DNA from 3 places in the Bacillus sp. HSf4 genome. Region 1 is predicted to be linked to each of the others. Evidence: predicted binding sites of a transcription regulator. Region 1 holds the regulator's gene; each other region holds the start of a gene.

Evidence for each region. The regulator Rex, encoded in region 1, represses fermentation and respiration genes when NADH is low (regulators of the CRP and FNR family bind a similar motif). The targets are predictions, from matches to a motif close to TTGTGAAATATTTCACAA.
Region 2: the regulator Rex is predicted to act here: its motif matches at 1,672-1,689, upstream of P3X63_RS10590 (nitrate reductase subunit alpha).
Region 3: the regulator Rex is predicted to act here: its motif matches at 1,435-1,452, upstream of P3X63_RS10640 (nitric-oxide reductase large subunit).

What each region holds. Positions count from the first base shown of each region.
Region 1 covers NZ_CP120679.1:685,371-688,650, forward strand. Annotated here, with positions in the region: gene P3X63_RS03445 (ABC-F family ATP-binding cassette domain-containing protein) at 1-725, opposite strand, end outside; gene moaC (cyclic pyranopterin monophosphate synthase MoaC) at 873-1,385, shown strand; gene P3X63_RS03455 (redox-sensing transcriptional repressor Rex) at 1,382-2,026, shown strand; gene P3X63_RS03460 (twin-arginine translocase TatA/TatE family subunit) at 2,069-2,242, shown strand; gene tatC (twin-arginine translocase subunit TatC) at 2,249-3,025, shown strand; gene P3X63_RS03470 (YdiK family protein) at 3,067-3,255, opposite strand; gene P3X63_RS03475 (CPBP family intramembrane glutamic endopeptidase) at 3,255-3,280, opposite strand, start outside.
Region 2 covers NZ_CP120679.1:2,063,415-2,066,694, reverse strand. Annotated here, with positions in the region: gene P3X63_RS10600 (DUF1858 domain-containing protein) at 72-314, shown strand; gene P3X63_RS10595 (DUF438 domain-containing protein) at 311-1,552, shown strand; gene P3X63_RS10590 (nitrate reductase subunit alpha) at 1,751-3,280, shown strand, end outside.
Region 3 covers NZ_CP120679.1:2,071,173-2,074,452, forward strand. Annotated here, with positions in the region: gene P3X63_RS10625 (nitrate/nitrite transporter) at 1-181, opposite strand, end outside; gene P3X63_RS10630 (DUF2164 domain-containing protein) at 401-640, shown strand; gene P3X63_RS10635 (Crp/Fnr family transcriptional regulator) at 683-1,348, shown strand; gene P3X63_RS10640 (nitric-oxide reductase large subunit) at 1,512-3,280, shown strand, end outside.

The DNA of each region.
Region 1 (3,280 bases):
CCGATATATTTTTTGCTCTGGGAGCGGGAAATCTCGTAAACTTGTGTGACAACTTTATCGAGAAAGTATCTGTCATGGGACACGATTAAAATCGCTCCGCTGTAGTTTTGCAAATATTGTTCAAGCCATGTCAGCGTGTCGATGTCCAAGTGGTTCGTCGGCTCATCGAGAATGAGGAGATCGGGCTTTGTCAAAAGCATTTTACCGAGAGCGAGCCGCGTTTTCTGTCCTCCGCTCAAGTCCTGAACGCGGGCGTTATCATCAAACCCGGCAAAACCAAGTCCGTGCATGATGGATCTGACTTCGGCTTCATATTGGTAGCCGCCCTTGTCTTTAAACTCCTGCTGCAGCCTGTCATAAGTTTTCATTAAAGAGTTCAGCTTGCCCGGATCAGCATGCGCCATTTGCTCTTCGATCGAACGCATCTCTTGTTCCATTTTCTTGAGAAATTCAAATACCGACAGCAGTTCTTCCTTAATCGTCAGCTTTGAATCAAGCCCTGAGTGCTGGTCCAGGTAGCCCATCGTTAAATCTTTCGGCTTGATGATTTCACCTTTTTCATATGACAGCTTTCCTGCGATGATTTTTAAGAAAGTCGATTTTCCGGCTCCGTTGCGTCCGACGATCGCAATCCTGTCCTTTGATCTGACTTCCAGCTTTATATTCGTTAAAATAGTATCAGCCCCAAACGATTTTGCGAGCTGATTGACTTGCAAGATCATCATGATATTTCACCTCTTGTCTGCTATTTTAAGTGTAGCCTATCAACCGGCAGTCAGCAAACAATTAAGTGAAGTCTGGAAGATTTTAACCAAAAGAAAAAGACAGAACGAAAAAAATAGTGTATGATCGTTATAAGGAGAGTTTTGATCATGAATGAATTTACACATTTTAATGAACAGGGCAGAGCGAGGATGGTTGACATCAGTGAAAAGGAAGCTACAGTCCGCACCGCAGTAGCCGTCTCAAGTGTGTCCATGAATAAAGAAGTACATGAAAAAATCAACAACCGGGAAATCGGGAAAGGCGATGTGCTGGCAGTGGCTCAGGTTGCCGGAATCATGGCGGCAAAACAAACTTCCGCCATCATCCCGATGTGCCACCCGATCGCGCTCAAGGGAGTTGATATTGCCTTTCGGTGGGAGGAAAAAGAACAGAAAAGCGTGCTGCATATTCAATCTAGAGTCAAGACGAGAGGGAGTACAGGTGTGGAAATGGAAGCGTTAACTTCCGCCTCCGTCTGTGCGTTGACCGTCTATGACATGTGCAAAGCGGCGGATAAGGGAATGGTGATAGGACCGACATGTCTTCTCGAAAAGACTGGCGGGAAAAACGGTGGCTACAAAAAGGAAAAAGCTGATGTAAACATGGAGGATCGTCTATGAACATGGATCATTCAAAAATTCCGCAAGCGACAGCAAAACGGCTGCCGTTATATTATCGTTTTCTAAAAAACCTTCATGCATCCGGAAAACAGCGTGTATCATCCGCTGAGCTGAGCGATGCCGTCAAGGTCGATTCCGCTACCATACGCAGGGATTTTTCCTACTTTGGCGCCCTCGGCAAAAAAGGTTACGGCTACAATGTCAATTATCTGTTGTCCTTTTTCAGAAAGACGCTTGATCAGGATGAAATGACAAACGTAACACTCATCGGTGTGGGGAATTTAGGGACAGCCTTTCTCCATTACAATTTCATCAAAAACAACAATACGAAAATTGCCATGGCTTTTGACATCAATGAGAATAAAATCGGCACCGAGGTGGGCGGCGTTCCGGTCTATGACTTAAACGCCCTTGAAGAACATATGACGGATGACATTCCCGTCGCCATCTTGACGGTTCCGGCCCAAGCCGCGCAATCCATCACAGACAGGCTGGTCGCGCTGGGCATTAAAGGGATTTTAAATTTTACGCCGGCTCGTTTGAATGTGCCGGACCACATTCGAATTCATCATATAGATTTGGCGGTTGAACTGCAGTCACTCGTGTATTTTCTGAAGCATTATTCAATGAATGACAAGTGAAAAACGGGAAGCTTAAAAGTAAAGGAAAGGGGGCAGGCATTGATGCCAATCGGTCCTGGAAGCTTTATTTTAATCGTCGTGGTGGCGCTTTTAGTATTCGGCCCGAAAAAACTTCCGGAGCTTGGAAGAGCGGCCGGAAATACGCTGCGGGAATTTAAAAATGCGACAAAAGGGTTGGCTGACGACGATACGGATAAAAAGAAGGAAGATCAGTAAGATAGGATGACATTTATGAAGGGAAAAGAAATGTCGCTGGTAGAACATATTACAGAACTTCGAAGACGACTCATGATGATTTTTTTCTTTTTTGTCGTTTTTGTTGCAGCAGGCTTTTTTTTGGCAAAGCCGCTGATCATTTATCTGCAGCAGACGGATGAAGCAAAGCTGCTCACGCTTAACGCGTTTAAGCTGACTGACCCTTTGTTTGTGTATGTGCAGTTTGCTTTCATCATCGGCGCTGTCTTGACTTCGCCGCTTCTTTTATATCATCTGTGGGCTTTTGTCAGCCCCGGGCTGTATCAAAAAGAGCGTAAAGTGACGCTCAGCTATATTCCGGTATCGATCATACTTTTTTTAGGCGGCATTGCCTTTTCTTACTTTATTTTATTTCCGTTTGTCGTCGATTTTATGACGAGGATCTCCGATGATTTGAACGTCAATCAGGTCATCGGAATTCATGAATATTTTCAGTTTTTGCTGCAATTAACGCTTCCTTTTGGCTTATTGTTTCAGATGCCTGTCGTGATCATGTTTATCACGAGGCTCGGTTTGGTGACGCCCATGTTTTTGTCCAGAATCAGAAAGTACGCCTATTTTGTTTTGTTTGTTATCGCGGCGCTCATCACACCGCCTGAAGTATTGTCTCATTTAATGGTTTCTGTGCCTTTATTGCTGCTTTATGAGCTCAGTATCGTGATTTCAAGAATCTCTTACAGACAGGCGCAAAAAACGATCATCCAGGAGGAAAACCAGGCGTTTTTGAAAGACCAGAGCAAATAAAGAGCCATTCCCGCGGAAAGGGAATGGCTCGAAAGGGCTCTTTATTTTTTTCGCTTCATTCTGCCCGACAAGGCGAACATTTTGAAGGAAATACTGATATTATAGGCGGCGAAAAGCATCAACAGAATGGTGTAAAAAGACCATATGCCTCCCGGTGAGGTGGATGCCAGGTAAGTAAACAGCACGCCTGTCAATAAATAAATGACCCCCCAAAACACAGGGCTTCTCATCATAAAAATCCTCCAATAATCAATT
Region 2 (3,280 bases), 1.4 Mb from region 1:
ATTTTCTCCGCCGCCCTGTATTATCGTAAAGACAGTGAGAGATCATCAATTTCAAAAGGATGTGATCCATTCTGAAGAAAACCATTGATCTGAATGAGTCTGTTTATGAACTTTGCACACAGCATCCTGAAATCAAAACCTTGATGAAGGCCGTCGGCTTTGAACATATCACAAAGCCGGGAATGCTTGAAACCGCCGGGCGCATCATGACAATACCTAAGGGCGCGCGGATGAAACAAATTGACCTGACGCTTGTCTTAGACAAATTAAAAGCGCACGGATTTGACCCCGTTTGGAAAGGAGACAAACAATGAGCGAATTCATCAACAACCGGGAAGAACATCGGGAAATGTCAAGCGAAAAAAAACAGCAGCTCAAAGACATCATCATTGACCTTCATAAAGGAAAATCTCTTGAAGTGGTAAAAGAGCGGTTTAAAAAAGCTTTCGGATCTGTCACTGCCGAGGAAATCGCCCAATTGGAGCAGGCGTTAATGAAGGAAGAAGGCATCAAGCCTGAAGAAATCCGGGAGCTCTGTTCCGTCCACGCTTCCGTTTTCAAAGGTTCGATTGACGATATTCACAAACCGGAGGCTGACAAAGAGCCCGGCCATCCTGTTCATACGTTTATAAAGGAAAATAAAGAACTCGATCTTCTGTTGAATTTTAAGATCCAGCTCCATCTCGATCGTTTTGAAAAGGAAGACAATCAGGAAAACATACACAAGCTGATCGGAGACTTACATTTGCTGGCCGATGTCGACAAACATTACAGCAGAAAAGAAAACCTCCTTTTCCCCTACTTAGAAAAGTACGGGATCAACGGGCCGAGTCAAGTGATGTGGGCTGTTGATGATTTCATCCGCAAAAGCATCAAAGAAGCCAAGCGCTTATTGGAACACTACACATCTGATAAAAAAGATGACGTCATTCGCGAGATCGGCTTTATCATCAATGAAGGCACAGAAATGATCTACAAAGAAGAGAATATTCTTCTGCCGATGGCCCTCCGGACATTGACCGAGGATGAATGGCTGAAAATCGCGGCGGAAAGCGATGAAATCGGCTACTGTCTGACAGCCCCCGAAGCCGTCTGGCAGCCTGAACGGCACCAGATCAACATAAATGAAGAAACAGCCAGCGGATATGTCAGACTTCCAACAGGTATTTTATCTGTAACACAGCTTGAACATATGCTGAATCACCTTCCTGTTGACCTCACCTTTATCGATGAAAACGATGTGGTCCGCTACTTTTCCCACGGTAAAGAACGGATTTTTGCAAGGACAAAAGCAGTGATCGGGCGCACCGTCCAAAACTGCCATCCACCGGCAAGCGTTCATATTGTCAACAAGCTTCTCGACGATTTTAAATCGGGCAAAAAAGATGTCGAAGATTTTTGGATCAAGTTTAAAGATAAATATGTTTTCATCCGTTACTTTGCCGTACGCGATGAAAACAACAACTACATCGGCACTTTGGAATTCACGCAAAACATCGCCCCGATCCAGGAGATAACCGGGGAAAAAAGAATTTTAGATACAGGCGAATGAAAACGGCGCCCCAGCCTGCTTTCTTTTCTTAAAGAAGCAGGCTTTTTTAATTCCTCAGTCCCCGCCCCATTTTCACAGGCCGTCCTGAAATTGTGACGAATTCGTGAAATGAAGCAACATTGTGACAAAGTTAACAAGGTGCCGCTTCTCCTCCGTATATAGTGAGGGTAGCAGCACCGACAAAGGAGTGAAACAGTCATGAAAAAAAAGAAAACAAGTCCACTTTTCAGGAGATTAAACTATTTCTCTCCTATAGAACATCATTCTGATCATCACAGCCAAACCACTTATGAAGACCGGGATTGGGAAAATGTATACAGAAATAGATGGCAGCATGATAAAGTGATCCGCTCCACCCACGGGGTGAACTGCACCGGATCCTGCAGCTGGAATATCTACGTTAAAAACGGCATTGTCACATGGGAAGGACAGCGCCTTGATTACCCTTCGACAGGCCCTGATATGCCTGACTTTGAGCCTCGCGGCTGTCCGCGCGGAGCCAGCTTTTCCTGGTATATTTACAGTCCGCTCCGCGTCAAATATCCATATGTCCGCGGCGTGCTGATCCAAATGTGGCGCGAGGCGCTAAAAACTTACAAAAACCCGTTGGAAGCCTGGAAATCGATTGTCGAAAATCCTGAAAAAGCGAAAGCCTATAAACAGGCGCGCGGAAAAGGCGGCTTTGTCCGCGCCGAATGGAGCGAAGTCTTAAAGCTGATTTCCGCTTCCCTTCTATATACAGTCATGAAATACGGACCTGACCGCAATGTCGGATTCTCGCCGATACCAGCTATGTCCATGCTCAGCCATGCGGCAGGCTCTCGCTTTATGTCGCTGATCGGCGGCCCGATGCTGAGCTTCTATGACTGGTATGCCGACCTTCCCCCTGCTTCACCGCAGATTTGGGGAGATCAAACCGACGTTCCCGAAAGCAGCGACTGGTACAACTCCGGCTACATCATGACTTGGGGTTCCAACGTACCGCTGACAAGAACACCTGATGCACACTTTTTGGCCGAAGCCCGCTATAAAGGAGCAAAAGTGATTTCGATCAGCCCGGATTTCGCTGAGTCATCTAAGTTTTCCGATGATTGGCTGAGCATCAGACAAGGAACCGACGGAGCACTGGCCATGGCGATGGGCCATGTCATTCTGCAAGACTTTTATGTCAACCAGAAGACCGAACGTTTTATTGATTATGCAAAACAATATACCGATTTCCCGTTTTTGGTGACTTTGAAAGAGGAAAACGGAACGTTCACAGCAGGCCGCTTCCTCCATGCTAAAGATATCGGGCGTGCGACAGAGCACGATGAATGGAAGCCTGCCGTTTGGGACGAAGACACAGATGGATTTGCGATTCCGCAGGGCACGATGGGCTCCCGCTGGGACGGCCAAGGAAAATGGAACTTGCGCATGGTTGATGAGGATTCAGAAAAACCGATCACACCTCGGCTTTCCATGCTTGGACATGAAGATATGATCGGCACGGTCAACATTCCTTACTTCTCACATGAAGGCAATAAGGTGATCGAAAGACCGCTTCCGATCAAAAAAGTCATCCTGGACGGCGAGGAAGTCTTTGTTTCCACCGTTTTCGACCTGACTCTCGCCAACTATGGCGTCAACCGCGGAATCGGCGGACAGACCCCGGCATCATTTGATGATCCTGAACCATTTACACCGGCTTGGCAAGAGCCGATTACTGGCATTAAAAGTGAAATGGTG
Region 3 (3,280 bases), 1.4 Mb from region 1:
GAACCCGGAGCAGGGATCCAAGGATGACCGGGATCGCGGTAACGAGGGAGATTTGGCTTTCAGTCAGAGCGATATCTTGTTTAATGTGAGGCATGAGGGAAGAAATCAACACCCAAACCATAAATCCTGCCACCAAACTAATTGACTGCAGCGGCAATTGCATTTTTTGACGTTTTACCATTAGGGAATACTCCTTTCAAAGAGAAAAATGAAATATTTCATTGGCATGTTTTTATCTTACAAAATGTCTTTCAAAAACAATGTGAACAACATCACACGTTCAAGATGATAAGATGGTGTTGAATAGGCGGTCAGGCAAAAGAAATGAGAAAATCACAAAAATAGGTCGTTCATTGATGAACATTTTCGTTTATCATGAAAAGAAAAAGGAGTGCTAGGCGTGTTTTTACAGCTGACACAGGAAGAAAAACAGGCGATGATGAATGAGATCAAACGTTTTTACCTTGAAGAGAGGGGAGAAGACGTCGGAGATATTGCGGCGATTCAGACGTTTGAATTTATCAAGGAAAAGCTTGGTCCTTACTTTTACAATCAGGCGTTAAAAGACAGCCGCAAGGTCGTGGAAGAAAAAGCGGCGGCGATAGAAGAGGAGCTTTTTGCACTGGAAAGGCGCCTTTGACAGGGGGCTTAAAGGCAGTCATTTGAAGGGATTGAGTTTGCGATGGAATTTTTGAAGCAGTTCCTGATTTTCAGCGATTTGAATGACGAAGAGTTCAAACAGATTGAACAGATCGCATCAAAGCGCAAATATCAGCCGAGAATGTTTGTTTTCATGGAAGGGGAAGAGCGGGAGGCCGTTTTTTTCATCAAATCGGGGCTAGTGAAAGCGTATAAGATTGATGAAGACGGCAATGAGCAAGTCATTTCCCTTCTGCAAAGCGGAGAGATGTTCCCGCACGTCGGTTTTTTTGACCGCTCCCCATACCCGGCAACGGCTGAAGCGGTTCAGGAAACCGAATTAATCGTGATCCGGATTGACGATTTTAATCATCTGCTCATGACATATCCGGAGATGACGATAAAGGTTATGAACCTGATGGGCAAAAAAATCCTTGACCTGCAGGAACGCATTCAAGGATTTATTTCCAAAGATGTGCAGCACCGGCTGATGCACGCCTTAGAGAAGTTAGCGGCTGAACACGGGGTGCGAAAAGGAAAAGACGTCTATATCAATTTGCCGATCACCAATCAGGATTTTGCCAATATGGTCGGAACATCAAGGGAAACGATCAACCGCACATTGAATGAAATGAAAAAGAAAAAGCTGCTGTCCGCCGACAGAAGCGGGATTCTGATACATGATTCAGATTGGCTGAAAAGGCTCTAGTTGTATGCCTTTGCCGCACCGCACCATCAGGCTTTCCTTTGATAAGGGGAGCCTGATTTTTTGAATTCACAAATCTGCCATCTTTTAAGTGATCTGGTTCACAACCGGTACTCTCAATATCCAGTATCTTAGGACATGCAAATTGAGAAAGGAGTGAACCATCATGGAAATTCAAAGGGAGACGGTACCCGAGAAGAAGACGGCAAAGAACGGCTTTTTGAAATCTGTTCTCGTGTTTACGCTGATTGTGAGTTTTTCGGTGCTGTTATTAGGGGGCTATTGGATATTCAAGACCCTTGCGCCAAGACCGCTTGAAACATCAGCCCCAAACGGAGAGGTGCTGATGACAAAATCGTCCATCAAAGGCGGGCAGGCCGTTTTTCAAAAATATGCGCTGATGGATTACGGAACGATTTTAGGGCACGGATCATACATGGGGCCTGATTATACAGCAGAAGCGCTGAAAATCTATACGGAAGGGATGCAGAATTTTAAGGCGGAGAAGCGGTACGGAAAGAGCTTTAAACAGCTGTCTGAAGAAAAACAAAACGTGATCCGTGATCAAGTCATTCGCGAAATGAGAAAAAACCGCTATGATTCAGCTTCCGACAAGCTGCAGCTGACAGAGGCGCAAGTCTATGGTTTAGAGCAGGTCCGCGCCCATTACCGTAAAGTGTTCACAGAAGGCGACGGCTGGGGGCTTGAGCCCGGGCTGATCAAGGAAAGCCATATGCCGAGTCATGCTAGAGCATGGATCGACAGTGAGGACCAGATCACACAGGTTTCCGATTTTATCTTTTGGACGGCATGGCTGTCCAGCACGTTAAGGCCCGGCGATGACATAACGTATACGAACAACTGGCCGTATGATGAAGAGGCCGGCAATACGATGTCTTTCGCCGCGGTTTGGTGGAGCGGCGCCAGCGTCACGATTCTCATTTTATTTATCGGCATCATTTTATTCGTGTTTTACCGTTATAAGCTTGGGATGAAGGAAGCTTATCAGGAAGGGGCGTTTCCGGTTTTTGATTTGGAAAAGCAGCCGCTTACGGCGTCACAGGTTAAAACCGGGAAATATTTCGCCGTCGTTTCCGTGCTGTTTTTTGTTCAGGCGATGCTCGGCGCATTACTTGCCCACTATTATATCGAGCCGGACAGCTTCTTTGGCATCGATTGGATCAGAGAGCTTTTACCTTTCAACATATCAAAGGGATTCCACCTGCAGCTGGCGATCTTTTGGATTGCGACATCATGGCTTGGCATGGGCATTTTTGTGGCTCCGCTTGTCGGCGGCCGGGAGCCGAAGCGGCAAGGCTTGTTTGTCGACATTCTGTTTTGGGCGCTGATTGTTCTTGTCGGCGGAAGCATGGCCGGTGAATGGCTCGGAGCAAAAGGCTATCTAGGGAACAATTGGTTCTTATTCGGCCATCAAGGAATGGAGTATATCGAGCTCGGCCGTTTTTGGCAGATCATTCTTGCGCTCGGCATGCTGATCTGGCTGTTTATCGTTTTCAGGGGCATTAAGCGCGGTTTAAAAAGAGAATCTGATAAAGGCGGCTTGATTCATTTGCTGTTTTATTCGGCCATCGCCATTCCGCTGTTTTACGGCGCCGCCTTTATGTTCAACCCGGGCACAAGCATCACCATGTCCGATTTTTGGCGCTGGTGGATCATCCATTTATGGGTGGAAGGGATTTTTGAAGTCTTCGCCGTCGTCGTTATCGGCTTTTTGTTGGTGCAGATGAATTTGGTGACGAAAAAGTCAACCGTAAGAGCGCTCTATTTTCAGCTGATACTTCTGCTCGGCAGCGGTGTGATCGGCATCGGCCATCATTACTATTACAATGGATCATCAGAAGTATGGATCGGTCTCGGGTCTGTCTTCTCATGCCTGGAAGTGATCCCGCTGACCCTGCTTGTTTTGGAAGCGTA